2 linked regions of the Bosea sp. 685 genome follow. The main gene of each other region encodes a partner of the protein of the gene in region 2 in a complex. Links are inferred from orthologs where the notes say so. Each region holds a gene or a part of one and is shown on either strand. Other genes may lie near its edges.

Region 1 (15,507 bases), 3.5 Mb from region 2 along the record:
CGGCGTCAGCCACGAAAGTTCGGCGCCTGGCTAGGTCTCGCGAGCGTGCAAACGCGGCGTGCTTCGTCTTTAGGCGAGTGCGTCGCAGGTCAGGACAGATGTCGGGGCATACGACGCCGCATTTTTCATCGGTGATTCGTCCATACCTGCGGGACTGTGCCGGGGCGTTTGCCCGGCCAGGTTTCCCGAGCCGCTATCCTGTCTCGATCGAACACTTCCCCGTCCCAGACGCCGGCTTGCGCCGGCTTTTGCTCCTGCAACATGCCGGCTTTCGCCGGCCTTCACGCGGCGCCCCTGCCCGCGGCAGCGGATTCTCATCCGCAGCCCGGCGGGTTTTGATGGCGGCCGCGCCCATGGAAAATTCATATGGCCAACAAGATGCTCATCGACGCCACCCACCCGGAGGAGACCCGGGTCGTGGTGGTTCGCGGATCCCGCGTCGAGGAATTTGATTTCGAATCCGCCAGCCGCAAACCGCTGCGGGGCAACATCTATCTGGCGAAGGTGACGCGCGTGGAGCCCTCGCTCCAGGCCGCCTTCGTCGAGTACGGCGGCAACCGCCATGGCTTCCTTGCCTTCTCCGAAATTCACCCGGATTACTACCAGATCCCGGTCGCCGACCGTCAGGCGCTGATCGCCGAAGAGGCGCGCGCCGACCGTGAGGAAGAGCGCGATGAGGAGAAGCGCGAAAAGCGCGGCGGCGGTCGTCGCGACCGTGGCCGCCGAGGCGACCGCGACGGGCGCGCCAAGAAGGCGTCCCATGACGAGACCGTCACCTCCGAGATCGAGGCCGACGGCAAGGGCGCCGCGATGGTCAATGAAGGCGGGCCTGCCTTCGGCGAGGAATTCGCACCGTCAATCACCGAATCCGCGACCGAGGAAGCCGTCGAGAACGCACCCTCGCTGACCTTCGAGACGGAAACGGTCGAGGCCCTCGCCACGGACGAAGCCGCGCCGGAAGGCGAAGAGGCCCGCAAGCCGGCCGAGGACGAAGAGGACGGCGAAGACCACGCTCACGAAGACGGCGAGCATGAGGAGCCCGAGCAGCTCGGTGGCGGCGACGCGCTCGACGACATCTCCGAGCGGCCCCAGCGCCATCATCGCCGCCAGTACAAGATCCAGGAGGTGATCAAGCGCCGCCAGATCATCCTGGTCCAGGTCGTCAAGGAAGAGCGCGGCAACAAGGGCGCGGCACTCACTACCTATCTCTCGCTCGCCGGCCGTTACTCGGTGCTCATGCCCAATACCGGCAAGGGCGGCGGCATCTCGCGCAAGATCACCAATACCGAGGATCGCAAGCGCCTGAAGGAGGTTGCCTCCGAACTCGAGGTGCCCGAGGGGATGGGCATCATCCTGCGCACCGCCGGCGCCTCGCGCACCAAGGTCGAGATCAAGCGCGACTACGAATATCTGATGCGGATGTGGGAGAGCGTGCGCGAATTGACGCTCGCCTCGGTCGCGCCGGCGCTGGTCTATGAGGAGGGCAACCTCGTAAAGCGCTCGATCCGCGACCTCTACAACAAGGACATCGACGAGGTTCACGTCGCCGGCGAAGAGGCCTACCGCGAGGCCAAGGACTTCATGCGCATGCTCATGCCGAGCCATGCCAAGAGCGTGAAGGCCTATCGCGAGCAGACGCCGCTCTTCGCCGGGTTCGGCGTCGAGAGCCAGCTCGACGCGATGTTCTCCAACAATGTGACGCTGAAATCCGGCGGCTATATCGTCATCAACCAGACCGAGGCGCTGGTTGCCATCGACATCAACTCCGGGCGTTCGACCCGCGAGCACAATATCGAGGACACCGCCCTCAAGACCAATCTCGAAGCGGCGGAGGAGATCTCCCGCCAGCTCCGCCTGCGCGACCTGGCCGGCCTCATCGTGATCGATTTCATCGACATGGAGGAGAACCGCAACAACCGCGCTGTCGAGAAGAAGCTGAAGGATTGCCTCAAGGACGACCGCGCCCGCATCCAGGTCGGCCGCATCTCGGCCTTCGGCCTGCTTGAAATGTCGCGCCAGCGCATTCGCACCGGCGTGCTCGAGAGTTCGTCCGTGCCCTGCCCGCATTGCGCCGGTGCCGGCATGATGCGCTCGGCGGCTTCCGTCTCGCTGCAGATCCTGCGCGCGCTTGAGGAAAACCTGATCAAGAGCGCTTCGCATAACCTCACCGTCCGCACCCGGCCGGAGGTCGCGCTCTATGTGCTGAATCAGAAGCGCGCCCATCTCACCGATCTGGAAACCCGCTTCGCCATCGCAATCAGCATTACGGTCGACGCAACCCTGCTCGGCACGCGCTATTTCGAGGTCGAGCGCGGCGAGTTCGTCGGCAATGAAGGCCGCATCGTTCCGACCTCCTTCAAGGCGGAGGCGATCCCCGCCGATATCGACGATGACGCGCTCGACGCCGCCGCTGAAGCCGAGGCGCTCGGCGCCGAAGACGAGGGCGTCGAAGCAGGCGAGGCCACGACAACTGCTGCCGCCAATGATGACAAGCCGGACCGTGGCGATGGCGAAGCGCGCGGCGAAGGCGGCCGCAAGCGCAGGCGTCGTCGCCGGCGGCGGCGTGGCGGCGAGCGCGACGCCAATGGCGTGCGCCTCGACGGCGGCACGGATGCCGAGGGCGATGAGGATGGTCAGGACGACGACGAGGACGGCGATGAGAACGCCACCGAATCGCAGGAGACCGAGACCGTCGCTGCGGCTCCCGAGCCGGTCGTGACCGAAGTGGCGGCAGAGCCGGAAGCCGAGGCGGACGCCAAGCCGCGCCGCGGCCGCCGTGGCGGACGCAAGCCCAAAGTTGACGCCGAGACTCTGGCTGACACTGAGGCTCGGGTCGAGGTCGCCAAGGTCGTGGACGCTCCCGAGGTGGTGACCGAGGCCGTCACGGTCGAGGCTGAAGCCGCCCCGGCCGAGAAGCCCAAGCGCAGCCGCGCCCGCAAGAAGATCGTGCCGATCACCGAAGACGGTGAAGCAGCGCCGGTCGTCGCAGAAACCGCGCCGGCTGAGCCCGTCGCCGCAGAGCCGGTCGCTGCCGCGCCTGTTCCGGAACCAGAGCCCGCCCCCGTTCCTCGCGTGGTCGAGGAGCCGGTCGCAGTGGTGCTGACCCCGCCCGACCCGGACCGCCCCAAGCGCGGCGGCTGGTGGAACAAGCTGGCCGGCAGGAACTGAATGACAAGGCCGCTGCGGAACACCGCAGCGGCCTTTTTCATGAGGCGAGATGCTTGTGATGCCGCCGCCCCGCAATCGCGAAAGACAGGTGCTGACCGCGATCTGCATCGTGGCGCTCCTCGGCTTGGCCTGGATGGGATGGCAAGCGCTCGGAGGGCTTGGCGTCGGAATCCTTGGCCTTCTCGTGCTGTTCGTTGCGGTCAGGGTCGAACTTGAAGGCAACGGACCGGTCGGCGCGCAATCGAACCCGGAGTTCTATGCCAGACAGGTGCGTGCCGAGCGCGAGCAGCCTCACACCGACCGAGTGAGTCGCCGGGCGGAAAATGTGGCGTTCCTTTCATCAGCACGCGTCGGCGTGGCGGCGGGCGCTGTTCTTACTGTAGTCGGTTTCGGGCTGCTGTTTTCTGGAGCCGCGCCCAATGGGCCGATCGGCCTCTTTGAGCTTGGCGATATTTTTGTGAGTCTGTTTTTGAAGGGGCGGCCTTGGTGAAATGGCCGGCCGCTCAGTACGCGCCATTTTGAGCTCAGGCGCAGCTCAACTTGGCTTTCCCCGCGCCGGCGACGCGCAAATCACCCCGCCGCCGGCGCGAGCGGGCTGGGCGGCGGCACGGCGCTGATTGCCGCCGCTGCGCCGGCTTGCCAGGTCGCCTCCCCGCCACGCACCGTCACGGCGTTCGAGGCGAAGGGCACCCCCGCCTCGTTGAGCGCGCGATAGACCCGTTTCAACGCCTCGCGCTGGAGCGAGGAGGCCTGGTTCGGCTTGGCGGTGAATTTCAACCGGATGACGATGGCACTGTCGGTGATGTCGGCAACGCCCTGCATCTTGAGCGGCGCAATGAAATGCGGCGCGAATTCCGGATCTTCGAGCAGGGCCAGGCCCGTTTTCTTGATCGCCTTGCGCGCCTTTTCGATATCCGCCGAGTGATCGAGCCGAACGTTGAACTTCAGCGTCGCCCAGTCGCGGCTGGCATTGGTGAGGGAGGGAATCTGGCCGAACGGCACCGTATGGATCTGCCCGCTCTGGTGGCGCAACTGCATCGAGCGCAGCGATATCTTCTCGACCGTGCCCTTGAGCCGCCCGGTATCGACATATTCGCCGACGCGGAAAGCATCCTCGATCATGAAGAAGAAGCCGGAGACGATGTCGCGCACCAGCGCCTGCGAACCGAAGGAAATGGCGAGCCCCAGAATGCCGAAGCCGGCAAGCAAGGGGCCGATATCGACGCCGAGCCGCGACAGCACGACAAGCCCGGTCAGGCCGAAGACCGCGCCCAGCACGACGCCGCGCAGTACCGGCAGCACGGTGGCTAGTCGCGATGGGATGCTCTCTTCATGCGTGGCGTCCTCATCGACCGGCATCGTCGCGCCGCGCTTGGGCGCATAGGCGTCGAAGAAGCCCCGCAGGAAGACGAGGGCGACCCAGCCCGCGAAGGCGAGCATGGCGACGCCCGCCACCCGCTGCGAGAAGGCGGAGAATTCCGTCGAGCTCACGCCGAGGAGGAAGCCGCCCCAGAGCCGCGCCAGCAGATAGAAGCCGCCGACCCAGATCACGCCCCCGGCAGCTGCCCGCGCCGCATGGCCGAGCGCGAGCGTAAGCGGCGCGCGCTCGCCCAGGGCGGCGGCATGCGCCTGCCGGCAGGCCATCAGGCTGGTGATGCCGACCGCGAGGATCGGCACCAGCACGATGATGAGCTGCGTCAATCCGGCAGCCTCGGCCCAGCGTGCTCCACCCTCCATCATCGCCGCCGCGTTGCCGACCATCCAGATCGCCACGGCCGAGGTGGCATAGAGCCAGCCGGCCCCGGCTGCGATCATCCGCCGGCCTGGCCCCGGCTCATGCGATGATTCGAGGATGAGCGCCGCAAGATCGTGTCGCGCATCGATGAACCACCAGGCCTTGAACAGCGTCACGGCAATGCCGCCCAGCGTGAACAGCCCCGCGACCGGGCCGGGGCCGGCTGCGTGCTGGCCTGTGACCGCGGTCGTTAGCAGGATCGGCGAGGCGATGCCGAAGAAGACGAGCAGGCCGAAATGCCGGTCGGCCCGCCGCAGCGGCATGATCCGTCGTTCCGGCACGCCGGGAGAGAGCAGGAAACGTCCAAGGGTCAGATGTCCGGCCCCGATCACGACGCCGTTGGCGATGACACGCAAGGTCGTCGCGGCAAGATCGGGTTCGGGCAGCCAGAGCATGCGCGCGGCATGCAACGCCGCCAGGCCGACCGTGAGCGTCATCAGATCCTGGAACAGTCCCCAGGACGACGCGATCAGGCGCGGCGTGAATTCAGGCCCTTTGGGCCGCAGCCGACGCGCGAACCAACCTGCGGTCGCGAAACGGAACAGCCCCGCCGCGGCGATCGCGAGCGCCAGGCCAGCGACGATTCCCCAGCCGGCCGGAAGCCCGCTCGCACCGTTGCGGTTCTGCGCCCAGGCGCTCCGCCAGGCGTCCGGCAGCGCGGCCAGGCGCGGCACCGCGCTCACCCCTTGGGTCAGCCCATCGACGAAATGATCCCAGAACGCCTCGACCCGTGTTTCGCCCTGATCCGGGCTGCTGCTTGCCGGCGGCGTGGCAGCGTTGCTCGCGACCGCCGCTGGCGCAGCCTGGATGGGCTGGTCCTTGCCGGCGATTCTGATCTCGACCTTGTGGCCGCCGGTCGACAAGGCGTCGACCAGCTTGCGCACCGTCTCCGGTGTTTCGTCGCCCCGCAGGGTCAGCGTGACATTCGCGTTGCCTTGAGCCTGCGCGTCGCCTTGAGCCTGGGCGAAACCCGCGGACGCAAAACCCAGAGTGGCCAACACGAACAAGAGCAGCGCCAGGGTGCAGGACGCGACCGACTTGCTCGAAGACGCAAAGCAATGTCGCATCGAACCCGCTCCCAACACCAAGGACAGCGCGAGTTGCACGGGAATCCCCGCTCTTGGCAAGCGCCGGGCTCACTATGCCCGCTTTGCGCTCAGCCGCGCTTCAGCCAGGCCCCGATCCGTTCGACTGCCTGCTCGCATTCCGTGAGCGAGCCAGCGAAGGAGAGCCGCACCGTACGGGCTCCACGGCTTTCGTCGAAATCGAGCCCGGGCGTGATCGCGACGCCGGCCTGGTTCAGAACATCGCGGCAGAAGGCCATGGAATCGTTCGAATATCTGCCGATGTCGAGATAGATGTAGAAGGCCCCGTCGACAGGCAGGAACTCACCCAGCCCGATCTCCGGCAGGGCCTTCAGCAGATAGGCGCGGTTTGCAGCGTAGCCGGCCTTGATCGCCTCGCACTCCGCGGTCGCCTCGAAAGCCGCCTCGCCTGCGACCTGGCTGAGATAAGGCACCGAGATCGACAAATTCTGCTGCAACCGCTCGATCGTGCGCACCAGCCGCTCGGGCACCACGAGCCAGCCGACGCGCCAGCCGGTCATGCAGTAATATTTCGAGAAGGAGTTGACGATGATGGCGTCGGGATCGGCGGCAAGCGCTGTCGTCGCCGGCGCCTCATAGGTCAGCCCGTGATAGATTTCGTCGGAGATGTACCAGAGGCCGAGCCGACGACATTCCGCCGCTACGGCTGCGATGGCGTCGGGGGCCATCACCACACCGGTCGGATTGGCGGGGCTCATGGTCAGCACGCCGGCGAGCGGAGCCTGGGCATGGGCTCTTGCGATCAGCTCCGGCGTCAGCGCGAAACGGGTCTCGGGCCCGACCTCGATCGCGACCGGCTCCAGCCCCAGCGCGATCAAGATGTTGCGATAGGCCGGATAACCCGGAGCAGTGATGGCGACGCGCGCGCCAGGCTGGAAACAGGCCAGGAAGGCCAGGATGAAGCCGCCCGAGGAGCCCGTCGTCACCACGACGCGCTGCGCCGCCACGGTGACGCCATAGCTGTCCTGATAATGTCGGGCGATGCGTTCCCTCAGCGAATCCGTGCCGAGCGCCTGAGTGTATCCGATGCGGCCATGCTCCAGCGCGCGGCCGGCCGCCGCGCGGATCGAGGCCGGCGTCGGCGCGGAAGGCTGCCCGACCTCCATATGCACCACCGAACCGCCATTCCGCTCGATGGCGGCGGCCTGGTTCATCACATCCATGACGATGAAGGGCGAAACGCGCTCGGCCCGTGCGGCAAGCGCGGGGATAAGGAGGCTGGAAGGGGCTGGCTGGGTCATGCCGGTTGCCGTAACCGAGCAGCCCTCATCTCGCAACCGCTGTCACAGCTGTGATTTGACGCAGTCCCGGCAAGAGCCCAGAAGCAATTTTGAAGGTTTTTCGAAACCATGATGGGGCGAGATGCCCTGCCGGCCAGCGCCGGCCTGCCCGAAAGGACGACGATGATCGCGCTTCCCTTCCTTCTGCGCCTTGACCTTGCGGTGCTGCGCCGCGCCGGCCTCGCGCTCTCCGCGCTCCTGGTTGCCGGCAGCCTGACGATGGCGCCGGCCCGCGCGCAAAGCTCGGCTCTCACCCCCGAGCAGCGCAAGGCCGTGGTCGATCTGATCCGCGAGACGCTGCAGCAGAACCCCGAACTGGTCCAGGAAGCGCTGGTCGAGATCGAACGCCGCAACACGGTCGCCCAGGCTGAGGCGCAGCGTAGCGCCGTCACGGCCGAGAAGGCCCGCCTCGTCGATCCCGCCACCTCGGCGATCGTCGGCAACCCGCAGGGCGACGTCACCATCGTCGAATTCATGGATTACAATTGCGGCTTCTGCAAAAGGGCGCTGGAGGATGTCCGCGCGCTTGCCAAGGAAGACCCGAAGCTCAAGGTCGTGATCAAGGATTTCCCGATCCTCGGACCGGATTCGGTCGAGGCCAGCCGCGTCGCGGTCGCGGCCATGAATCAGCTCCAGGGCGCGAAATATTTCGAGTTCCACAACAAATTGATGGCGACCAAGGGACGCGTCAACGGCGCCAAGGCGCTCGAGGTCGCCAAGGATGCTGGTGCCGACATCGAGCGCCTGAAGAAGGACATGGACGCCTCGGCGACCAAGGCCGTGATCGAGGACACCGTCGCTCTGGGCGATCGTCTGGGCCTCACCGGCACGCCCGCCTTCATCCTCGGCGACGAGGTTGTCTTCGGCGCAGTCGGCCAGGCGGCGCTGAAGGCCAAGATCGACGCCGTCCGCAAATGCGGCAAGGCGACCTGCAGCGGCTGAGCCCTGCCGACTTTGGTCGGGCTTCGCCCTTCCCCTGCCGGTCCGCAGCGTTTATGAGGGCGGCGTCTGCCGCTTTCATGCGGTGCTGGAATCACCGCGCACCATGGTCGCCGTCCACGTCCTCAACGGTCCCAATCTCAATCTGCTCGGCACCCGCGAACCCGCCACCTATGGCGCGGTGACGCTGGCCGGCGTCGAGGAGAGGCTGAAGGCCAAGGCGCTCGCGGCCGGCGTCGAGCTGACCTTCCGCCAGACCAATTACGAGGGCGAGCTCGTCAGCTTCATCCAGCAAGCGGGCCTCGCTGGTGCGGGCATCGTCATCAATGCCGGCGCCTATACCCATACCTCGGTCGCATTGCGCGACGCGATCAAGGGCACCGAGGCGCTGGCCATCGAGGTGCATGTCTCAAATGTCCATGCCCGCGAGGAGTTCCGGCACCATTCCTACATGGCGCCGGTCTGCGTCGGCGTGATCTGCGGCTTCGGCGTCGCAAGCTACGATCTTGCTTTCGACGCGATCGTGCCGCTTCTGCAGAAGCGGCTCGCGAAACCGGCGGCCTGAACCGCCAGTATCTTCCACAGGATGGCGTGAGCGCGCTCAGCGCTCCGCTGCCAAGACGACAAAGACGGTGACACCGCCATGGCGACCAAGAGCCCGATCGACCCCGAACTTGTGCGCGAACTCGCGCAACTCCTGAACGAGACCGATCTGACCGAGATCGAAGTCGAGAAGGGCGATCTGCGCGTCCGCGTGGCCCGCACCATCACGGCAACGGTGCAGGTGCCCGCTTCCGCTGCGCCCCTGCCCGTCGCAGCGCCCGTCGCCGCAGCCCCGGTCGAGGGCAAGCCGTCCGCCGCCCATCCCGGTGCGGTCGCCTCGCCGATGGTCGGCACGGCCTATCGCCGCGCTTCGCCGGAGGCCAAGCCCTTCGTCGAGGTCGGCAGCATCGTGAAGGCGGGCGAGCGCGTCCTCCTGGTCGAGGCGATGAAGACCTTCAACGACATCGTCGCCCCCCGCGCCGGCAAGGTCGTCGCGATTCTGGTCGAGGACGGACAGCCGGTCGAATATGGCGAGCCGCTGCTGGTGATCGAGTGAGCCGGGCCCCGAGCGAGGATGGCCGATCCGATTTGGGCTTCAAGATGTTCGACAAGATCCTGATCGCCAACCGGGGTGAGATCGCGCTGCGCGTGCTGCGCGCCGCCAAGGAATTGGGTATCGCCACGGTGGCGGTGCACTCCACCGCCGACGCCAACGCCATGCATGTGCGCCTCGCCGACGAGAGCGTCTGCATCGGCCCGCCCTCGGCGCGCGAGAGCTATCTCAACATCCCCGCTTTGATCGCGGCTTGCGAGATCACCGGCGCGGATGCCGTCCATCCCGGTTACGGCTTCCTCTCCGAGAATGCCCGCTTCGCCGAGATCCTGGACCGGCACAACATCACCTTCATCGGCCCCAAGGCCGAGCATATCCGCAGCATGGGCGACAAGATCGAGGCCAAGCGCACGGCCAAGGCGCTCGGCATCCCCTGCGTGCCGGGCTCCGAGGGCGGCGTCACCGACGATGACGAAGCCTTGCGGATCGCAGCCGAGATCGGCTTCCCCGTCATCATCAAGGCGGCGTCCGGCGGCGGCGGCAAAGGCATGAAGGTCGTGCGCAATCCCGATGACATGTCGGTTGCGCTCTCGACTGCCCGCACCGAGGCAAAGGCCAATTTCGGCGACGATGCCGTCTATATCGAGAAATATCTGGAGAAGCCGCGCCATATCGAGATCCAGGTGCTCGGCGACGGCAAGGGCCACGCCATCCATCTTGGCGAACGCGACTGCTCGCTGCAGCGCCGCCACCAGAAGGTCTGGGAGGAAGGTCCCTCGCCCGCACTGAACGCTGGCGAACGCGACAAGATCGGCATGGTCTGCGCCAATGCGATGGCCAAGCTCGGCTATCTCGGAGCCGGCACGATCGAGTTCCTCTATGAGGATGGCGAGTTCTATTTCATCGAGATGAACACGCGTATCCAGGTCGAGCATCCCGTCACCGAGATGATCACCGGCATCGACCTCGTCAACGAGCAGATCCGGATCGCAGCCGGCGCCCCGCTCTCGATCATGCAGAAGGATGTGGTGATCGAGGGCCACGCCATCGAATGCCGGGTCAACGCCGAACATCCCGCGACCTTCCGGCCCTCGCCGGGTAAAATCACGTCGTTTCATACGCCGGGCGGCCTCGGCGTGCGTGTCGATTCGGCCGCTTATCAGGGCTACACGATCCCGCCGCATTATGATTCGCTGGTCGGCAAGCTGATCGTGCATGGTCGCAACCGGGCCGAATGCCTGATGCGCCTGCGCCGCTCGCTCGACGAATTCGTCGTCGACGGCGTCGACACCACGCTGCCGCTGTTCCGCACGCTGGTACGCAACCCCGACATCCTGAACGGCGACTACAACATCCACTGGCTGGAGAAATTCCTCGCAGCCGGCGGGATGGGCGAAGACGGCGCCTAAGACACCGTTCTCCACAGCCCTCATCCTGAGGAGCCGCGCAGCGGCGTCTCGAAGGATGCTTCAGAAGGCTCCGTAAGCATCTGCATCCTTCGAGACGCAGCCTATGGCTGCTCCTCAGGATGAGGGCTGTGGAGCGCGGAGACCGATTTGACTCCCCGCGCGGCCCGCGCTCCCATCACGCCATGAAGGCCCGCTCCGTGCCCGTCCGCTCGCCGCTGATCACGCCTGAGATCATGTTGCGCGCCTATACAGCCGGCATCTTCCCGATGGCGGAGAGCGCCGACGATCCTAATCTGTTCTGGGTCGAGCCCGAGATTCGCGGCGTCATCCCGCTTGCCGCCTTTCATCTGTCGTCGCGCCTGGCCCGCACCGTCCGCTCCGACCGTTTCGAGATCAGGGTCGACAGCGCCTTCGATCATGTCATCTCGGCCTGCGCCGAGCCCAAGCCCGACCGGCCCGAGACCTGGATCAATGGCCGCATCCGCGAGATCTTCGGTGAATTGTTCCGCCTCGGCCATGTCCACACGGTCGAATGCTGGCGCGAGAACAGGCTCGTTGGCGGGCTCTACGGGCTCTCGCTTGGCGGCGCCTTCTTCGGCGAAAGCATGTTCCACCGCGAGACCGACGCCTCGAAGGTAGCCCTCGTCCATCTCGTCGCGCGGCTCAGGCTCGGCGGCTACAGCCTGCTCGACGCACAGTTCCAGACCACGCATCTCGCCCAGTTCGGCACCCAGGAGGTGCCGCGCTCGGCTTATCAGGGACTGCTGGAACGAGCTGTCGCGAAACCCGGCAATTGGTGGTCCTGGCCCAAAAGCGTGGGCGTCAACGGGGCCCAGGCACTGGCCGAACTCGCTCCAGGCTGAGGCCCGAGCTTCCCGGAAGCTGACAGAGCCTCAGCTCTCATGCCAGAGCATGTCGAACGCTCTCAGCGATTGCCGCCGGCGGGGTCGCGAGGGCCGGCCGGGTTGGTCGGGAAGAAGCGCTGGCTCGGCGCCTGGCGCGGCGCGACCGGCACGCCCTGGGGCGGCTGCACATCGATGCGTCCGCCCGGCGCCGGCGCGTTTGGCGCCTGGTTGACGTCGCGGGCCGGAGCGGTGCGCGGCCGACGCGGCTCTTCGGGAACCGGAGCCTCCGGCTCCTTGGGGTCGACGACGAGTTCCGTTCCGCCTTTGCAGTCGGTCAGCCAGACATCGTAGATCGCATGCTCGACGCCGTGCAGGCCGGGGCTCGCCGCATACATCCAGCCGGTGAAGATGCGCCGGTATTCGTTGTTGAAAGTCACCTCGTCGACCTCGGTGAAGGAGGTCGTCTGCGGCGCTTCCGTCGGCGGGCGCGTCCAGCAGACGCGCGGCGTGATCTGCAACGCGCCAAACTGCACCGTCTCGTCGACCGCCACCTCGAAGGAGATGATCCGCCCGGTGATCTTGTCTAGCCCGGCGAAGACCGCAGTCGGATTGCGGATGCGATCGGCCGCAGCGGGCCCGCCCAGCGCAAACGAAACAAGCGTAGCAAGGGCCAGAACGGAAAGGCTGCGGGACGGCATGCTCAAAACGATTCTCTGTCGCGCGAGGTCTCCGCGCGCTGGCGGCTTACCATGGCAAAGCGAGCGGAAAAAGGGCGATTGCGGTCTCCGCGCCAGCCATGCCTCATCGTCACGGGCGCCTGGCTGAAGTGGCCTCCCCCGATTGCGGACTTTCTGGACACTCCCATGACACGACAGCGTGCTCATCGCACGGCAGCGTGATTTTCCTTGTTGCGAATAATTTGCAGAACTGTATCTTGCAAATAATTCGCAAGAGCAGGTGATACCCAATGGACGCCTTCGTCAGGAAGCCCCCCGCCGGTTGGCGCCAGGATCGCGGCGACGCCTCGCTCACCGACGTGCATCGCTCGGTCGACGTTCAAGGCTCCAAGCCAGGCTGGCGACGCGCGGCCGCATTCGTCGGCCCGGGCTATCTCGTCGCCGTTGGCTACATGGATCCGGGCAACTGGGCGACGTCGATCGCCGGCGGCTCCAAATTCGGCTACACCCTGCTTGTCGTCGCACTGCTGTCGAACATCATGGCGGTCGTGCTGCAGGCGCTCTGCGCGCGGCTTGCCATCGGCTCGGGCCGCGATCTCGCGCAGGCCTGCCGCGATTCCTTCCCGAAGCCGGTGGCGCTCACACTCTGGGCGATGGCCGAGATCGCCATCATCGCGACCGATATCGCGGAGGTAATCGGCACCGCGATCGGGCTCAACCTGATCTTCGGTATCCCGCTCGAGATCGGCGTCCTGATCACGGCGCTCGACGTCTTCCTGATCCTGTACCTGCAGCGGCTCGGCTTCCGCTGGGTCGAGGCGTTGATCATCACCCTGCTCGGCGTCATCGCCATCTGCTTCACCATCCAGATCGCGCTGGCCGATCCCGATTGGGGGGCGGTGATCAGGGGCTTCGCGCCGACGACGCAGATCGTCACCAATCCCGAGATGCTCTATCTCGCGCTCGGCATCCTGGGCGCGACGGTGATGCCGCATAATCTCTATCTGCATTCGGGCATCGTGCAGACCCGCGCTTATGGCGAGAGCCTGCCCGAGAAGCGCCAGGCGCTGAAATACGCCACGATCGATTCGACGGTGGCACTGACCTTCGCGCTCCTGATCAATGCCGCGATCCTGATCCTGGCTGCGGCGACCTTCAACAAGACCGGCCAGACCGATGTCGCCGAACTCGGCGAGGCGCATAAGCTGATTGGCCCGCTGCTGGGGTTGGCGATCGCACCAACCCTGTTCGGTATCGCCCTGCTCTGCTGCGGCATCAATTCGACCGTGACTGCGACGCTGGCCGGCCAGATCGTCATGGAGGGGTTCCTCAAAATCAAGCTGGCGCCCTGGCTGCGCCGTCTGATCACGCGCGCCATCGCCATCGTACCTGCCGCCGCCGTGACCATCTGGTATGGCGACAGCGGCACGGCGCGACTCCTGATCCTGACCCAGGTCGTGCTCAGCCTGCAGCTTTCCTTCGCCGTCTTCCCGCTGGTGATGTTCACAGCAGACAAGGCGAAGATGGGCGCGCTCGTCGCTCCGCGCTGGCTTGCCATCTTCGCCTGGCTGATCGCGATCGTGATCGCGGCGCTCAACATCAAGCTGCTGTTCGATTTCGTCATCGGCAGCTGACGCGACGATTGGTCTGGCGACCGCGAATCGGCTCTCTTCCGTTAGAGGCTGATCGCGGGACGACAGATGACATTGCGCCATCCAAGCGGCATCGACGAAAAGGTCGTCGCCAAGGTCGTGTCCCGACGTGGGCGTCTTCATGCCTTCGAGAGCCTGAACCCGGCGCTGACCGCGCTCGTCGTCATCGATCTGATGCGCGCCTCGGTCGAGAATGACGAAGCCTGCCGCGAGATCGTCAGCCCGATCAACCGGATGGCGGCAGCGTTGCGAGAGCGCGGCGGCACGGTGGCATGGGTCACCGCAGCGCCGATGCCGCTGGAGAGCCCTGTCCTGGCGGCGATCCATGGCCCGCAGCGCCTGCGCCATTTCCAGGACGGCGCCCGGCGCGAAGACCCACGCTCGCGGCTCTGGCACGAACTCACGCCGCAGCCCGGCGACATCCACGCCATGAAACAGGGCTACAGCGCCTTCTTCCCGGGGCGTTGCGACCTGCACGCGCAATTGCAGCGGCGCAAGCTCGACACGCTGCTGATTGCCGGGACGGTCACGAATATCTGCTGCGAATCTTCGGCTCGCGATGCTGTGGAGCTGGGCTATCGCATCGTCATGGTCTCGGATGCGAATACGGGCCACGCCCACGGCCTGCACGAGGCTTCACTGGCGACGATCTACCGCTGCTTCGGCGATGTCAGGCCGACAGCGGAGGTTCTGGAATTGATCGCGGCTGGAGCCGGATGATGTCTCTCATCTAAGTGCGAGAGCAGGAGCAATGCTCCAAACTTTTAAAAGCGATCACGTTTTTCGCATTCGGATGGAAGCGTCCGGATGCGACGTGATCGAGGGCGCGAAGCGCCCTGCCCGGCCAGCGCCTCAGCGCCCTGGCGTCCAGGCCTCGTAGTCGCCGGTTGCCGGCGGGCGGTGGCCACCAGTCAGCGTCGAGCCCTGCGGACGATAGGCCAGGGCCGTGCCGGTCCAGTTCTGCTGATGCGGCTCTTGCCACTCGCGCGGCTCGTAGCGCTCCTCGGAGGGCGCGACATCGACGGTGTGATGCAGCCAGCCATTCCAGCCCGGCGGGATCTTGGAGGCTTCCGCTTCGCCGTTATAGACGACCCAGCGACGCTGGATGCCGAGCGCCTTGTCCTTTACCCCGCCCTTGGTGCGGTAATAGACATTGCCGAACTCGTCGGCGCCGACGCGCTCGCCGAAGCGCCAGGTATGGAAGCGCGTGCCGATGGTCTGGCCGTTCCACCAGGTGAAGATCTGGAGCAGGGTCTGCTTCATTGCTCTCGTCCACGTCGGTCGGGGCTCGCGCGACTTATGGCGATAGCGCGCCACGCTGTCTAGCCTTGGCTGCCTCGGCCCAGGTGCCGATTTCCTCTTCAGCCTTACCGTTGCAGCGTATCAGACTCAGAAGGTCGAGCACCTGCGAATCCGTGGTTTCAATCCTGCGCGTTTTCTTGTTCCGGGAGATCACATTTGTCGGCGTGATTCGTGTTGTGGAAGCGATCAGGGTCGCCGAGACTTCATAATCGAGAGGATCAGGCCCCTGGCTTGCGCC
Region 2 (15,081 bases):
CCGGACCGATCGGCGGAGCCGGCTTGCCATTGACGCCTTTGCGCAGCATCGCGATCGACCGCACGGTCTGGCCCTATGGTGTGCCCGCCTGGATCGACGCCACGATCCCCGATGGGCAGGGCGGCAGCGAACGGCTCTCGAGGCTGATGATCGCGCAGGATACCGGCTCGGCGATCCTCGGGCCGGCGCGGGTCGACCTCTTCGTCGGTTCGGGCGTGGCGGCCGGACATCGGGCGGGGCTGATCCGCCACAACTTCGATTTCACCGTGCTCTGGCCGCGCGATCCGAGGCCCTGACGATGCGGTCGCGGCGGGGCAAGACATTGTCGCCGGCCGATATCGCGCTCTGGCGCGAAGTCGCGCGCTCGGTGACGCCGCTTCCCGGCCGCAAGCCGGTCGAGCCCGAGCAGCCGGAGCCAGTTGCACCCAGCCCCGTCATGGCCGTGGCCGCCATTCCTGTGGTGGCTGCGAAGTCGGCCCAATCCAAACCCGCGCCGCCGCCATTGGCGCCGCTCGAACGCCGCCTGCGCACCCAATTGCGGCGCGGCCAGCAGGGCGTCGAGGCGGTGATCGATCTGCACGGCATGCGCCAGGACGAGGCACATCTGGCATTGCGGGCCTTTCTGCGGCGCGAGCAGGCGCGCGGCTGCAAGCTCGCGCTGGTCGTCACCGGCAAGGGCGCGGCTGGAGACAGCCTGTTCGGCGAGGAACGCGGGGTGCTGCGCCGCATGGTGCCGCATTGGCTGCGCCTGCCCGATCTGCGTCCGCTGGTTGTCGGCTTCGAGGAGGCCGAGCAGCGCCATGGCGGAGCAGGCGCGCTATATATACGCCTGCGCCGCCAACGCGAGATCGGGCCATGACCCCCTTCGGCCAGCGGGTGCGGGCCCTGCGCGCGGCTCGTGGCGTCACCTTGGCGCAAATGGCGGGCTCGCTCGGCGTCACGCCGGCCTATCTCTCGGCGCTGGAGCACGGCAAGCGCGGTCGGCCGACCTTCGTGCTGATCCAGGGCGTCATCCATGTGCTGGGCGTGATCTGGGACGAGGCGGATGAATTGGTGCGCCTTGCCGATCTCTCGCATCCGCGTGTCACGGTCGATACGGCTGGCCTCGATGCCGAGGCGACGCTGCTCGCCAACCGCCTCGCCCGCGAGATCGCGGCATTGGAGCCGGACGAACTCAAACGCCTTGCGGATATCCTCGACGAAGCCGCGATTCGCCGCACTGCTGCGCCGGATTGAGCCCGACTTGCTTGACCCGAAGCCCGGCGGATGCAACACGCGCCGCCAACTCCCTCCTTAAGATCAGCATCCGGACCTGTTCATGAGCAATTCGCGCACCGACGTCCTCGCCCTCGGCAACGCCATCGTCGACGTCATCGCTTCCGCCGAGGAGGACTTCCTGGCTAAGTACGAGCTTGCCAAGGGCGCGATGATGCTGATCGACGAGGCCCGCGCCGAGGCGCTCTACGCCGCCATGGGACCGGCCAAGGTCATCTCCGGCGGCTCGGCCGCCAACACCATCGCCGGCCTGGCCTCCTTCGGCGGCAAGGGCGCCTTCATCGGCAAGGTCAAGGCCGACGAGCTCGGCAAGCTCTACCGGCATGACCTGACCTCGCTCGGCGTGTCCTTCGACACGGCCTTCGCGATGGAAGGTCCCGCGACCGCACGCTCCTTCATCATCGTCACGCCCGATGGCGAGCGCACGATGAACACCTATCTCGGCGCCTGCCAGGGGCTGACAGTGGCTGACGTCGACGCCAAGGCGGTCGAGAGCGCCGACATCATCTATCTCGAAGGCTATCTCTGGGACCCGCCGGCGGCCAAGGAGGCTTTCCGCAAGGCCTCCGAGATCGCCCACAAGGCCGGCGGGCGCGTCGCTATCACCTTGTCGGATTCCTTCTGCGTCGATCGCTATCGCGACGAGTTCCTCGGCCTGATCCGCAATGGCATGGTCGACCTCGTCTTCGCCAATGAGCACGAGTTGAAGAGCCTCTACCAGACCGCTGATTTCGAGACGGCGCTGGCGGCGTTGCGGGCGGAGAACATCCTCGCCGCCGTGACCCGCTCGGAGAAGGGCGCTCTGGCCGTGACGCCGGATGGCATCATCGCCGAGCCGGTCTTCCCCGTCGAGCGCATCGTCGACAGCACCGGCGCGGGCGATCTCTTCGCTGCCGGCTTCCTCTTCGGCCTGACCTCTGGCCGCGAAGTGCGTGACGCACTGCGCCTGGGCGCACTCGCCGCCGCCGAGGTCATCAGCCATGTCGGCGCAAGGCCGGATATGAACCTGAAGGTTCTAGCGGGGAACGAAGGGCTGCTGTGAACCGCAGCCCGCCTGTCATTCCGGGGCGGCCCTCTGGGCCGAACCCGGAACCCACGACTGGGTGAGAGATAGCGATTGGAGCATCCACCCAGTCGTGGGTTCCGGGTTCTTCGCTGTGCGAAGCCCCGGAATGACAAGGTTGTCGCTCGTTCAACCTCTTCAATACAGCGTCGCCTTCACCCGCTCCGGCAGCGCCTTGTCATAGGCCTCGCCGTCGAAGGTCTCGACCTTGTCGTTCTTCTCCGTGATCGCACGCAGGATCTGCCCGGCGCTCGGCAAGCTCCGCTTGTCGACCTGCGCCGCCGGGTTCCAGAGGTCGGCGCGCACCACTGCGCGCGAGCACTGGAAGTAGGCGCTCTCCACCGCGATGACGATCACGCAAGCTGGCAGCTTTCCGGCCATCGCGAAGCCCGCGCAGAGCTCGGGATCGGTCGAAAGCGTCGCCGTGCCGTTCACGCGCAGCGTTTCGCCGTAACCGGGGATCAAAAAGAGCATTCCGATTCGATTGTCGAACAGGATATTCCTCAATGAATCCAACCGGTTATTGCCTCTTCTGTCCGGAATCAGCAGCGTTTTCGCGTCCCGGAGTCGCACGAAGCCCGGCATATCCCCACGCGGTGAGCAATCCAGGCCGTCCGGACCATTGGTCGCGAGCACGAAAAACGGGGAGGCGGCGATCAGCGCCCCGTAATTCGCATCGACGTGATCGATCTCCTTGGCGACCGAGGCCGGGGCGATCGGGTTGGGATAAAGTGCCGCAAGGTCATCGAGGGAGGTGAGGGTGTGGTCGCGCATGCCAATCTCCATGGGTCGTAATAGTCTAGACCATTGAAGATGAGCCGTCACCTCGGCTTTACCCCGGCCCGACACTGCCCACCTCAGGACAAGGCGCGTGCGATCGCCTCGGCCAGGCCGACAGGATTCTCCCAGGCCATGGAATGCCCGGCTGCCGGTATGATGGCGACATCGACGCCGAGCCTGGGAAGGCTCTCCGCATCGCTGCTTGGAAGCGAGGCCTCCCCAAACAGGACAGAACGCGGCTGCGGCAGATCTGCGAGCATCTCACGCCAGCTCGGAGTGCTGCCGGCGATCAATGAGCAAGCCCCGAGACGCACCGCGTAGGGGGCGCTGATGGCCAGCGACGCGGCCCAGATGCCGTTGCCCTCAGTGCGACTGGCCTGGACGAGCGCGTCATGGCCGCGCTCGATATAGTCGCGTTCGGTCATGGAGGCGATGCGTCGGCTGAAAAAGCCCCCGCCGGGCTCCAGATTGGGCTCGCCGAGGACGAGCCGCCTAAGGCGCCCACCCAGCATTCTCGCCGCCGTGATGGCCACCGCTCCGCCCATGCTGTGGCCGAAGAGATCGAATTCGGTCAATCGCACATGCTCGGCCAGAGCCGCGATGCTGCGGGCGTGGTCCTCGATGGTGTAGCCGAACCCGGTCGGCCGATCGCTGAAGCCGGAGCCCAGCAGGTCGACCAGGAGCATGCGCCGTCCCCGCAGGGCGGCGTCCGCCGCGACGCTCGGATAGTCGCAGGACGAGGCGCAGCCCAGCCCATGGATGAAGAGAAGCGCAGGGCCTTCGCCCGCGATGTCATGATAGCGCAGCTCTGCAGCGGCGGCTGGAACGGTGAAAGACTTCATTGCTGGACCCTGGTTTGCCGCGGAAGACTGCAGCAGCCCGCATCATGGATCTGTCAGCATTGCCGTGGCGCAGGGGCAATAAAAAACGCCCCGCATCCTGCGATGCGGGGCGTCTCGTTTCACGTGAATCGCGCGCTGCTTACTCGGCGGCGCCGCGCTCGCGGCTCTTCTCGGCGTCGCGAGCGGCCTTGAGCTTCTCGGTCAGATCCTCGCCGGTCTCCTGGTCGACGACCTTCATCGAGAGGCGGATCTTGCCGCGCTCGTCCTGGCCGAGGAACTTGACCTTGACCTTGTCGCCTTCCTTGACGACGTCCGAGACCTTCTGGACGCGAGCCGCGGCCAGCTCCGAAATATGGACCAGGCCGTCCTTGGCGCCGAAGAAGTTCACGAAGGCGCCGAACTCCATGATCTTCACGACGGTGCCGTCATAGATCATGCCCACTTCGGCTTCGGAGACGATCGACTTGATCCACTTGATCGCGGCTTCGATCGACTTGCCGTCGGCCGAGGCGATCTTGATGGTGCCGTCGTCCTCGATGTTGACCTTCGCGCCGGTCTTCTCGACGATTTCGCGGATGACCTTGCCGCCGGAACCGATGACTTCACGGATCTTGTCGACCGGGATCTTCATCGTCTCGATGCGCGGGGCGTACTCGCCGAGCTGGCCACGCGAGACCGAAAGCGCCTTGTTCATCTCGCTGAGGATGTGGTCGCGACCGCCCTTGGCCTGGTCGAGGGCGACCTTCATGATCTCCTCGGTGATGCCGGCGATCTTGATGTCCATCTGCAGCGAGGTGATACCCTCGGCCGTGCCGGCGACCTTGAAGTCCATATCGCCGAGATGGTCTTCGTCACCCAGGATGTCGGAGAGCACCGCGAAGCGCTCGCCTTCCAGGATCAGGCCCATCGCGATACCCGCAACCGGCGCCTTCAGCGGCACGCCGGCGTCCATCAGGGCAAGCGAGGTGCCGCAGACGGTGGCCATCGAGGAGGAGCCGTTCGACTCGGTGATCTCCGAGACGACGCGGATGGTGTAGGGGAACTCCGACTTCGCCGGCAGCATCGGGCGAATGGCGCGCCAGGCGAGCTTGCCATGGCCGATTTCGCGGCGGCCGGGCGAGCCCATGCGGCCAGCTTCACCAACCGAATAGGGAGGGAAGTTGTAGTGCAGCAGGAAGGTTTCCTTGTAGGTGCCTTCCAGCGAGTCGATGAACTGCTCGTCGTCGCCGGTGCCCAGCGTGGTCACGACCAGCGCCTGCGTCTCGCCGCGGGTGAACAGCGCCGAGCCGTGGGTGCGCGGCAGGATGCCGGCTTCCGCGACGATCTTGCGCACGGTCTTGAGATCGCGGCCGTCGATGCGGACGCCGTCGTCGAGGATGGTCCAGCGCACAACCTTGGCCTGGGCTTCCTTGAACTGGCCGCCGACCTGCTCCTTGGTGAAGGTGGTCTTGCCGTCCGGCGTCTCCGAGATCAGCGAAGCAACCTTGGCCTTGGCGGCGTCCAGCGCCTTGTAGCGCTCGGCCTTGGTCCTGATCTGGTAGGCGGCGCGGATATCCGCATCGACCAGCTTGAGGACGGCGTCGAGAACGACGGAGTTGTCGGCCGGAACGTAATCGCGCGGCTCCTTGGCGGCCTTCTCGGCCAGGCGGATGATGGCGTCGATCACCGGCTGGAAGTGCTTGTGGCCGAACATCACGGCGCCGAGCATGATCTCCTCGGAGAGCTGCTTGGCCTCCGATTCCACCATCAGAACGGCGTCGGGCGTGCCGGCGACGACGAGGTCGAGCTGCGATTCCTTGATCTCGTCGACCAGCGGGTTGAGCTTGTAGGCGCCGTCGAAATAGCCGACGCGGGCAGCGCCGACCGGGCCGGTGAACGGCACGCCCGACAGGGTCAAGGCGGCGGAAGCCGCGACCATCGCGACGATATCGGGGTCGTTCTCGAGGTCATGCTGCAGCACGGTGCAGACGACCTGCGTCTCGTTGCGGTAGCCCTCGACGAAGAGCGGGCGGATCGGCCGGTCGATCAGGCGCGAGACCAGCGTCTCCTTCTCGGTCGGTCGGCCTTCGCGCTTGAAATAGCCGCCGGGAATGCGGCCGGCTGCGAAGGTCTTTTCCTGGTAGTTCACGGTCAGCGGGAAGAAGTCGATCCCGGCCTTGGGCGTCTTGGCGGAGACGACGGTGGCGAGCACCACGGTCTCGCCATAGGTCGCGAGCACGGCGGCGTCGGCCTGGCGGGCGATCTTGCCGGTTTCGAGCACAAGCTTGCGCCCGCCCCAGATCAGTTCTTCGGTCTGTACATCGAACATGGATTTGTCTTTCGGATCGGATGCGACCCGGCCGGTGTCTCCGGCCCATGAGCAAGACGGCGGAAAGCTCGGGTTTTTGCGAGACTATGCGCCCGAGCGCTCGGCGATCCTGCCATGGACATCGAGGACGCCCGGCGGGTCATGCGGGAAGGCCGCCCCTTGCGGCTCCCGCGATGAAATCAGGACGCCGCCCCATTGCGGAGATCCTGGAAAACCGCCCGGAGCGATGTCGCACCGGGCGTGAAGCAGTCAGCGCTCGATCAGCGGCGGATGCCGAGCTTCTCGATCAGGGTCTTATAGCGCGGCTCGCTCTTGCTCTTGAGATAGTCGAGCAGCGAACGGCGCTGCGAAACCATCTTGAGCAGGCCGCGACGCGAATGGTTGTCCTTGACATGCGACTTGAAGTGGCCGGTCAGGTTGTTGATGCGTTCCGTCAGGATCGCGACCTGGACTTCCGGCGAGCCGGTGTCGTTCGGCTTGGTGGCATGTTCCTTCATGAGCGCAGTCTTGCGCTCGGCAGTGATCGACATCGTGAGATCCTCATATTGGGGTTGATCTGGCGGGCCAGGCCGGGATGTCGTCCAGCAAGGTCCGAAGCCCGCAATCGCTCTCATCGAGGAGAGGCTGCGCAGCCGGCTTTCACGCCGGTTGGCTGGGCATATACACGAAACGACGGGAAAGGCTAGCGCGATGCGGTTTCAGCCAAATCCGGGCCGGCCCCGTGATCATAGCGCCGCTGCGCCTCCTCGACCGTGCCGATATGGGTTTCCGCCCAGATCCTCAGACTGTCGACGGTCGCGGCCAGCGTCCGGCCGAGCTCGGTCAGCGAATATTCGACCGTGACCGGTACCGTCGGGAAGGCCTCGCGGCGGATCAGCCCGTCGCGCTCGAGGCTTTTCAGCGTCTGCGACAGCATCTTCTGGGAGATCGCCTCGATGCGCCGACGCAGCTCGTTGAAGCGCAGCGTCTCATGCTCGAGCAGGATCAGGATCAGCACAGCCCATTTATCGCCGATGCGGTCGAGCACCCGCCGCGTTGGGCATCGCGCATTGAAGGGGTCGGGGCGCAGCAGCATGCGGGTTTCCTGGAGGTGACCATGTCTCGCGGAAGTGCCTTCTTTACGGAAGGGAACGACCGGGCCATCTAGGTTCCATCGGAGTGGTAGTATCTATTAGATACTGGAAAAACAGGACCATGTCATGACAATCGCACTCATCGGCGCCACCGGCTTTATCGGCTCGCGCATTCTGTCGGAGCTCGTCTCCCGTGGCCATAAGGTCACGGCCATTGTCCGCAATCCGGAGAAGGTCCCGGCATTGCCCGGCGTCACCGCCGTCAAGGGTGATATCTTCGACAAAGACAGCCTCGCCAGGCTGCTTACCGGCCATGAGGCGGTGATCAGCTCCGTCCATTATCTGGCGAGCGATGCGGAGGCCCTGCTTGGGGCCGTGAAGCAGTCCGGCGTCAAGCGCTACCTCGTCGTCGGCGGCGCTGGCAGCCTGGAGGTCGCTCCCGGCGTGCAGCTGTTCGACACGCCCGATTTCCCGGCAGCCTACCATGCCGAGGCCAAGAAAGGCGGCGCTTATCTCGATCTTTTGCGGCAGGAGGAGGCGCTGGACTGGAGCTTCCTGTCGCCCTCCGCCGTGATCGCGCCGGGCGAGCGGACCGGCAAGTTCCGTCTCGGCGGCGATCAGTTGCTGGTCGACGGCGGCGGCAACAGCGCGATCTCCGCCGAGGATTTCGCGGTGGCGCTGGTCGACGAGCTGGAGAAGCCGGCCCATGGCCGCAAGCGCTTCACTGTCGGTTACTGAAAAAACGCGCGGTTACTGAAAAAATGAGAGCCGGCGCCCCCCAGCACCGGCCCTTTTTCATGCGGCGCTGCGCGCCCCCGGTCGGATGAAGCGATGGTCGCCCAGCGTGAGAATGCCACGGCGGGCCTCACCGATAGCGGTGCGGCCGGTGTCGCCCTCGAAATAGAGGCGCGCCCCGTCGACCTCGTAGCGGCCGCGATAGATGTCGCGCCCGGTACCGAGCGTCTTGCCATAGCGGCCGTTCGGCAGGAGCGAGAGCCGGGTTGCTCCGTCATCGGCGACCCAGACGCCCATCATGGCGCGCTCGGCGGCGTTGGGCTGCATCAGCGCTTCGAGGTCGATCTCGAGCGGGTGGGTTGCGTTGGCGGCGCGGATGGATCCGGTGAGCGCGCTGAACGCGGTGAGAACGCGGTTGAACTGCATGGCTTGCTCCTGTGTTTCGAGCGGCCACCTAATTGGGCCAGTGCGAGGAGATGAATGCCGCATCCGGGCTCGCGGGCGATAGACCGAAGCGCCGCAAGGATTGCCTGATCCTCCATGAGTGCTGGCATTGGGTCGCAGGAACCGCCAATTCATTGTATGAAAATCCAGACGCCGGTGCCGGTTCGACTGGCATCGGCCCTATGATGGAGCGGTTGGATGCGGCAGGCGGATGAACTGGCGGCGTTGCTCGGCCGCCTCGTGACCTTGGATGGCGTGCATCAGACGGCGATCCCGCGGCTCGCCCTGATCCGCTCCAGCCAGCCGACTGAGCCCATGCATGGGCTGCATCTGCCGGCGCTGTGCATCATCGTGCAGGGCCGCAAGCAGGTCATGTTGGGCGAGCAGATCTATCTCTACGATCGGACGCATTACCTCGTCGTCTCCGTCGATCTGCCGATCATCGGCCAGGTCGTGGAGGCCAGCACTGAGGAGCCCTATTTCTCCGTGCGGCTCGATCTTGATCCCGTCCAGCTCAGTGCGCTGATGCTGGAGAGCAAGCCCAACGCGACCAAGCCTGGCGAGGGGGGCATACCGGCGCTGGGCCGGGCCTCGCCGTGAATCCGGCCGCGCCCGAACTGCTCGACGCCATGCTGCGGCTGGTCAGGCTGCTGGAGACACCACATGACATCGCGGTCCTGGCGCCCCTGGCCGAGCGCGAGATCCTCTACCGCCTGATGAATGGCGAACAGGCGGCCCGCCTGCGCCAGATCGCGACGGCCGAAAGCAAGCTGCAGCAGGTGAACAGGGCCATAGGCTGGATCAGGCGCAACTACGACAAGACCTTCAGCATCGAGGCGCTGGCGTCCGAGGCGAGCATGAGTCCCTCGGCGCTGCATCAGCACTTCAAGGCGGTCACCGCGATGAGCCCGCTGCAATACCAGAAGCAATTGCGCCTGCAGGAGGCGCGACGGCTCATCCTGGGCGCGGCGCTGGATGCCGCCTCCGCCGGTTTCAGGGTCGGCTATGAAAGCCCGTCGCAGTTCAGCCGCGAATATCGCCGGCTCTTCGGCGCGCCGCCGCTGCGGGACGTTGCAAGGCTGCGCGGGGCTTCAGCCTTGGAGATGGTTGGAGCCTGAGGCTGCGCGCAGGCTCCTCCCTGCCTCAGAACTCTTCCCAGCCTGCGTCATTGGCGCGGCCGTTGACGGCGCGCTTGGCCGGTGCGGAGGCCCGCGCCGGGGCAGGAGCGGGTCTGGCTGGGGCCTGCCCGAAGGCAGCCTCGGCGAGCTTGCGCAGGCGCTCGGGCTCCGAGGCCGGTTCATGGGCCTGGGCAGCGCTTGCCCTGGCAGCAGTGCGCGGCGCCGAGGCGTAGCTGGCCGTTGAGGCGGTTGCTCCCTCAGGGCCGGTCCTGAAGGCCGCGACGAGGTCGTTGAGCTGGACGATGCGGCCCGAGAGCGACCCGGCCGAGGCCGCGCTCTGTTCGGCGAGCGCGGCATTGGCCTGCGTCATCTCGTCGAGATGGGCGACAGCCTGGCTCATCTCGTCGATGCCGTTGGCCTGCTCGCCCGAAGCCGCCGAGATCTCGGCGATGGTGGCCGCGACCTTTTGCGAGGCCGCCAGGATCTGGGTCAGGGCGTCGCCGGCCTGGCGCACCAGCTTGACGCCCTCGCCGACCTCCTGGTTCGACGACGAGATCAGGCCGGAAATGTCCTTGGCAGCGGCGCCCGAGCGCTGCGCCAGCGTGCGCACTTCGGACGCCACCACGGCAAAGCCCTTGCCGGCATCGCCGGCGCGCGCCGCTTCCACCGCCGCGTTCAGCGCCAGCAGATTGGTCTGGAAGGCGATGTCGTCGATCACCCGGATGATGTCGGAGATCTTCTGCGAGGCGCTCTCGATGCGCGCCATTGCAGCCACGGCCTCGGTCGCGATCGTGCCGCCCGTCTGCGCCGCCTGCATCGCCTCGGTCGCGATCGCGGCCGCCTGCTTCGAGGCCTGAGCCGAGGCCTTCACCGAAGCTGCGAGTTCCTCGGTCGTGGCTGCAGTCTCCTCCAGAGAGCTCGCCTGCTCTTCCGTGCGCTTGGAGAGGTCATCGGCGCCCATCGTGATCTCGCGCGCCGCCAGACCGACATCCGCAGAGGTCGTCTGGATCGTGCGCACCGTCGAGGACAGGCGGTCGACCGTCTCGTTGATCGCGCCCTTGAGCTCGGCGAACTTGCCGCGATAGGCGGTCTCGATCCGGGCGGTCAGGTCGCCGCCCGCAACCGCGTGCAGGGCGGCCGCGAACTCGGATGTGGCTGAATCAACCACCGCATTGATCTCGTTGATGCCGGCGACGAGCTTCTGCATCTGCTCGTCGGCATGCTCGATCTGCAGCCGCGCCGAGAAATCGCCCGATGCCGCAGCCGCGACAACCTCTCCGACATCCGTCACCACCGCTTCCATCGACTGCGCCCGCGCCAGGCGGGTGGCGGAAGCCGCACGCTCCGATTGCTCGAGCTCGCGCATCTTGACCAGATTCTCATGGAAGACCGACAAGGCGCTCGCCATCGCCCCGATCTCGTCCTGATAGGCGATCCGCGGCAGCGCGGTATCGAGATCGCCCTTCGCCAGCTGCGTCATCGCCGTTGTCATCTGCGCGAGCGGGGTGGTGACGCGCGAGCGCACCACGACATATCCGACGACGGCGATCAGCAGGCTGACGAGCAGGATCGCGCCATATGTCAGGAGTTCGGCAAAGGCCTGATTCGCGGTTGCATTCGCTCCTGCGATGGCCCGGTCCAGCGCCGCATTGGCGACGGCCGCGATGGTTTCGAGCGCGGGCACGATCTCGCCGCGCCACTGGTCGACTGACATGCCGGGCTTGCTGCCAGAAGTCGCCTGCGCGACGATCTTCTCGCGCATCTCCTTGACCGGGCCGGAGAAATAGGTGGCGTGGCCCGTGGCGATGGCGGCCTTGATCACGGGGTCGGTCTGAGCGGTGTCGGCCATATCGCGCAGGGCCTGCCAGCTGGCCAGCGCGCTGGCGTCATTGCTCAGCAAAATGCGCGTCTCCTTCGCGTCGAAGGGGCGCTGTTGTGCCGTGATTGTGCTGACCATGACGCCGGATGTGCCGGTATAGGTGCGTGTCGCCCAGGACAACGCACGCGCGACCACGAGTTCGGTCAAAGCCGGATTGAGGGCGCGGATCTCGCTGTCGACGGCCAGCGAGGCCTTGTCGAGGCTGACCAGCAGCTTCTCGCCGACAACGAGGACGCGCTCTGGCATCTGCTTGTCGCGGCCCTCGACGGGCAGTTTGAGGTCGCGCTCGACACTCTCGCGCAGCTTGCGTGTCTCGTCATAGATGGCGGCGAGGTCGCGCTGGAACGGGGCGAGAGCCGGGCGGTTCGAAGCGGTCAGCACCGAATTCGCCTGCGCCATGGCTTCGTCGACTTGCTTGCGCCGCTGCAGATAGGTCTCGATCGAGGACTGGTTCTTGTCGCTCGGCAGGATGACGGCGCTCTGCATCGAGGCGCGTTCGAGCCGGAAGGCGCCGAGCGCATCGAACAGGTTCCGGTTCAATCCCGCCAGCCCGACAACCTGCTGGGACACGCCGTAGCGCTTATAGGCGGACCAGATTTCCTGGAGCGTCAGGCCGCCGGTCGTCAGCGCCATTGCACAGATCAGGCCGATCAGGATATGCCTGATCGACAGCTTCGAAGTCGACAAAGTCATGCGCGGCCCCCGCTCGCCCCGGCCGCGCGCGCTTTCTGCCGCACGGCAACAGGATCAAATTGCCGCAGAAGCCTTGAAATTGTGTTTACGTTTGATTTACCAACCTATGCGTGCAGACGATTCCAAACGAATTCACAGGTTGAAGACGCGATGCGGCACCAATTCGCCGCTGCCGATCGAGCCGGTCGTGATCGGCACACCGTCCTATTTCACGGCGCCCTGCGTCATCCCGGCGATGAATTGGCGCGATAGCACGATGTAGACCAAGGTGATCGGCAGCGCCGCGATGGTGAGCCCGGCGAACAGCATGCCCCAATCGGTCGCGTACTCGCCGATGAATGTGGTCAGGCCCTGTGGCAGCGTCTTGCGCGCATCGCTCTGGATGAAGATCAGCGGGAAGAAGAAATCGTTCCAGACCGGCACAGCGTTGTGGATGCCCGCGATCACCAGGGGCGGCTTGCACAAGGGCAGCATGATCGACCACATGATGCGCGGCTCGGAAGCGCCGTCGATGCGAGCGGCATCCTCGAGTTCGCCCGGTAATGTGCGCAGGAAGCCCGTCATGATGAAGACGGTCGAGGGCAGCCCCATCGCGACATAGATCAGGATCAGCGAGAGCCGCGAATCGATCAGCCCGAGCCCGTTCATTTGGACGAAGAGCGGGATGATCGCGAGCTTCAGCGGCAGCATCAGCCCGGCGAGGAAGATCAGGAAGATCGGCGTCGCCAGCGCAAACCGGTAGCGTGCGATCGCGTAGGCCGCCATCGTCCCCAGTACCAGGATCAGCGCGACCGAGACGCCCGTGACCAGGATCGAATTGCCGAGATAGCGCAGGAAGTTGGCTTCCTCGACGATGCGGACGAAATTGTCGATATTGCTGAAATCGGGCGGCGCGAAGGGCCTGGCGAAGATCTCCGCCGTCGGCTTGAAGGCGGCGAACACCATGATCACGATCGGGTAGAGCATCAACGCTGAATTCAGGATCAGCACGAGCTGGACCATGCCGGCGCTGGCAAGATCGGCGGGGCGAGCGAGCCAGCGCGTCACAGCGCGATCTCGCGTCGGCGCAGACGGATCGTTGCCGCCGTCGCAACAGCCGCCATGAACAGGAAGAGCAGTGTCGCCAAGGCCGAACCATGGCCAAAATCCTGAACGCTGGCGCTCTGGTTGCCGAAGGCGAGGCGGTAGAACACGAGGCCGAGCACATCAGTCGAGCCGAACGGCGAACCTTCGAGACCGGTCATCAGATAGGGCAGCTCGAACCAGTTGAAGGCGCCGATGAAGAGCAGGGTGAAGGTCACCGTCGCGCTCGGCGCCGCCAGCGGCCAGACGATACGGCGCAGAACCTGGATCTGGCTCGCTCCATCGAGTTCGGCGCTTTCCAGGACTTCGCGCGGAATGCGCTGCATGCCCGCAAGGAAGACCAGCGTCGGGAAGCCGATCCAGTGCCAGGCATTGGCGAAGATCAGGGCGGCAAGCGCGGTGCGGCTGTCGCCCAGCCAGGGCAGAGCGAGCTTGCCCAGCCCCGCCACGTTCAGCGCACCGTTCACCGCGCCGAAATTCGGGTGAAGCAGCAGCTTCCACAGGAAGGCGACGATCACGCTCGACAGGATGACCGGCAAGAAGACCGCGACCCGGTGAAAGCGAAAGCCGAAGGGTTCGCGGTGCAAGAACCAGGCGAGCAGGAAGCCGCCGCCGTTCTGCACCACGAGCAGGGCCGCGAGCACGATCAGGTTGTGTCCGAAGGCGCGCATGATCGGCTGCGCGTAATGCGGCTTCGTGAACAGGTCGACGAAATTTCCAAGCCCGACGAAGGCCTCGCGCGACAGGCCATGCCACGAGAAAAAGGCGTAAGAGAACGCTGACAGGATCGGATAGACCACGAACACCGCCATCACCGCCAGAGGCGGTGTGACGAGGAACGTCACCCAGACCCGGTGGCGGGTGGCCGAACCCATATCCGGCATGGCTCAGCTATTTCTTGAACGGCGCATAATAGGTCGCGATGCCCTTGGTGATCTCGGCGCCGACTTCGGCGGGCGTCGTCTGCCCGGCGAGCATCTTCTGCACGCCTGCTTGCAGCAGCACCGAACCAGAGGGCTCCTGGTAGCGGAAATGCACCAGCATGAGATACGACATCGCGCTTTCGTTGAGCTTCATCACCTGCTGCACCGCGGGCGCCTCAGCTTTGACGCCCTTGATCGGCGAGACGTTCTGCAGAGTGCCGCTCAGCATCGTCCCGAACTCTGGCGTGCCGAGCCAGCGCACCAGCTTCAGCGCCGCCTCCTTCTTGTCTGTCCTGGCGTTCACGGCATAACCGCCATCGTAGAAAACAGCGACGAGCGGCGGCTCGCCAGCCTTGGCGGACGGGGACGCGAAGACGCCAAGCTTGAGGCGCGGATTCTGTTTTTGAAAGGCCGCGACCTCGTAGGAGCCGCCGGCGAACATCGCCGCGCTGCCGGCGGCGAAGAGCTGCTGCGACGAGGCGTAGTCGATGCCGGAGAAATTCGGCGCGAAATAGTCCTTGAGCTCGTTCAACTTGGTCAGCGCGCCGACGAAGCGCGGATCGGTGAAATCGGCCTTGCCCGAAAGCAGGTCGGCCTCGAATCCCTTGCCGAGCAGGGATGAGAGCAGCGCCTGAACGATGGTCTCGTTCTGCCAGGCTGTGGCGGTGCCGTTGGCGAACGGTGTCACACCCTTGGCCTTGAGCGCCTTGCACAGGGCGACGAGTTCGTCCCAGCTTCCGGGAGGGGTGACGCCATGCTTGGTGAAGAGTTCGGTGTTGTAGACCACCAGCATGGTCTGCGAGGCGAAGGGCAGCGCATAGACCTTGCCGTCGGCGCGCAGGCTCTCGGCCGCTAGTGCCGAATC

The links.
Region 1: the proteins of pnp (region 2) and RMR04_RS14855 are in contact, whole or in part, in a cryo-EM structure (PDB 9QH0), measured with the Escherichia coli proteins. The link is inferred for Bosea sp. 685 from one-to-one orthologs.

What each region holds. Positions count from the first base shown.
Region 1 is NZ_CP134779.1:2,841,481-2,856,987, forward strand. Bases 1-3,368 are described here. They hold RMR04_RS14855 (Rne/Rng family ribonuclease), read left to right. Parts: upstream 1-366; coding sequence 367-3,168; downstream 3,169-3,368. Other genes in these bases: RMR04_RS14860 (hypothetical protein), read left to right, coding at 3,227-3,368. Outside these bases: more of RMR04_RS14860, read left to right, coding at 3,369-3,658; RMR04_RS14865 (mechanosensitive ion channel family protein), read right to left, coding at 3,739-6,030; RMR04_RS14870 (pyridoxal phosphate-dependent aminotransferase), read right to left, coding at 6,120-7,310; RMR04_RS14875 (DsbA family protein), read left to right, coding at 7,422-8,291; aroQ (type II 3-dehydroquinate dehydratase), read left to right, coding at 8,395-8,853; accB (acetyl-CoA carboxylase biotin carboxyl carrier protein), read left to right, coding at 8,932-9,387; accC (acetyl-CoA carboxylase biotin carboxylase subunit), read left to right, coding at 9,432-10,793; aat (leucyl/phenylalanyl-tRNA--protein transferase), read left to right, coding at 10,976-11,656; RMR04_RS14900 (DUF2155 domain-containing protein), read right to left, coding at 11,719-12,336; RMR04_RS14905 (Nramp family divalent metal transporter), read left to right, coding at 12,606-13,949; RMR04_RS14910 (cysteine hydrolase), read left to right, coding at 14,016-14,687; RMR04_RS14915 (NADH:ubiquinone oxidoreductase subunit NDUFA12), read right to left, coding at 14,820-15,230; RMR04_RS14920 (hypothetical protein), read right to left, coding at 15,265-15,507. UniProt on the Escherichia coli protein: Endoribonuclease that plays a central role in RNA processing and decay. Required for the maturation of 5S and 16S rRNAs and the majority of tRNAs. Also involved in the degradation of most mRNAs.
Region 2 is NZ_CP134779.1:6,299,849-6,314,929, reverse strand. The notes cover bases 3,685-6,626. They hold pnp (polyribonucleotide nucleotidyltransferase), read right to left. Parts: upstream 6,269-6,626; coding sequence 4,100-6,268; downstream 3,685-4,099. Other genes in these bases: rpsO (30S ribosomal protein S15), read right to left, coding at 6,529-6,626; RMR04_RS30685 (alpha/beta fold hydrolase), read right to left, coding at 3,685-3,960. Outside these bases: RMR04_RS30710 (murein transglycosylase A), read left to right, coding at 1-296; RMR04_RS30705 (Smr/MutS family protein), read left to right, coding at 299-859; RMR04_RS30700 (helix-turn-helix domain-containing protein), read left to right, coding at 856-1,236; RMR04_RS30695 (adenosine kinase), read left to right, coding at 1,319-2,317; RMR04_RS30690 (pyridoxamine 5'-phosphate oxidase family protein), read right to left, coding at 2,477-3,112; more of RMR04_RS30685, read right to left, coding at 3,196-3,684; more of rpsO, read right to left, coding at 6,627-6,798; RMR04_RS30670 (winged helix-turn-helix transcriptional regulator), read right to left, coding at 6,951-7,343; RMR04_RS30665 (NAD(P)-dependent oxidoreductase), read left to right, coding at 7,468-8,079; RMR04_RS30660 (Atu4866 domain-containing protein), read right to left, coding at 8,137-8,502; RMR04_RS30655 (AraC family transcriptional regulator), read left to right, coding at 8,719-9,120; RMR04_RS30650 (helix-turn-helix domain-containing protein), read left to right, coding at 9,117-9,638; RMR04_RS30645 (methyl-accepting chemotaxis protein), read right to left, coding at 9,664-12,210; RMR04_RS30640 (carbohydrate ABC transporter permease), read right to left, coding at 12,415-13,257; RMR04_RS30635 (carbohydrate ABC transporter permease), read right to left, coding at 13,254-14,168; RMR04_RS30630 (extracellular solute-binding protein), read right to left, coding at 14,185-15,081. UniProt on the Escherichia coli protein: Involved in mRNA degradation. Catalyzes the phosphorolysis of single-stranded polyribonucleotides processively in the 3'- to 5'-direction. Also involved, along with RNase II, in tRNA processing.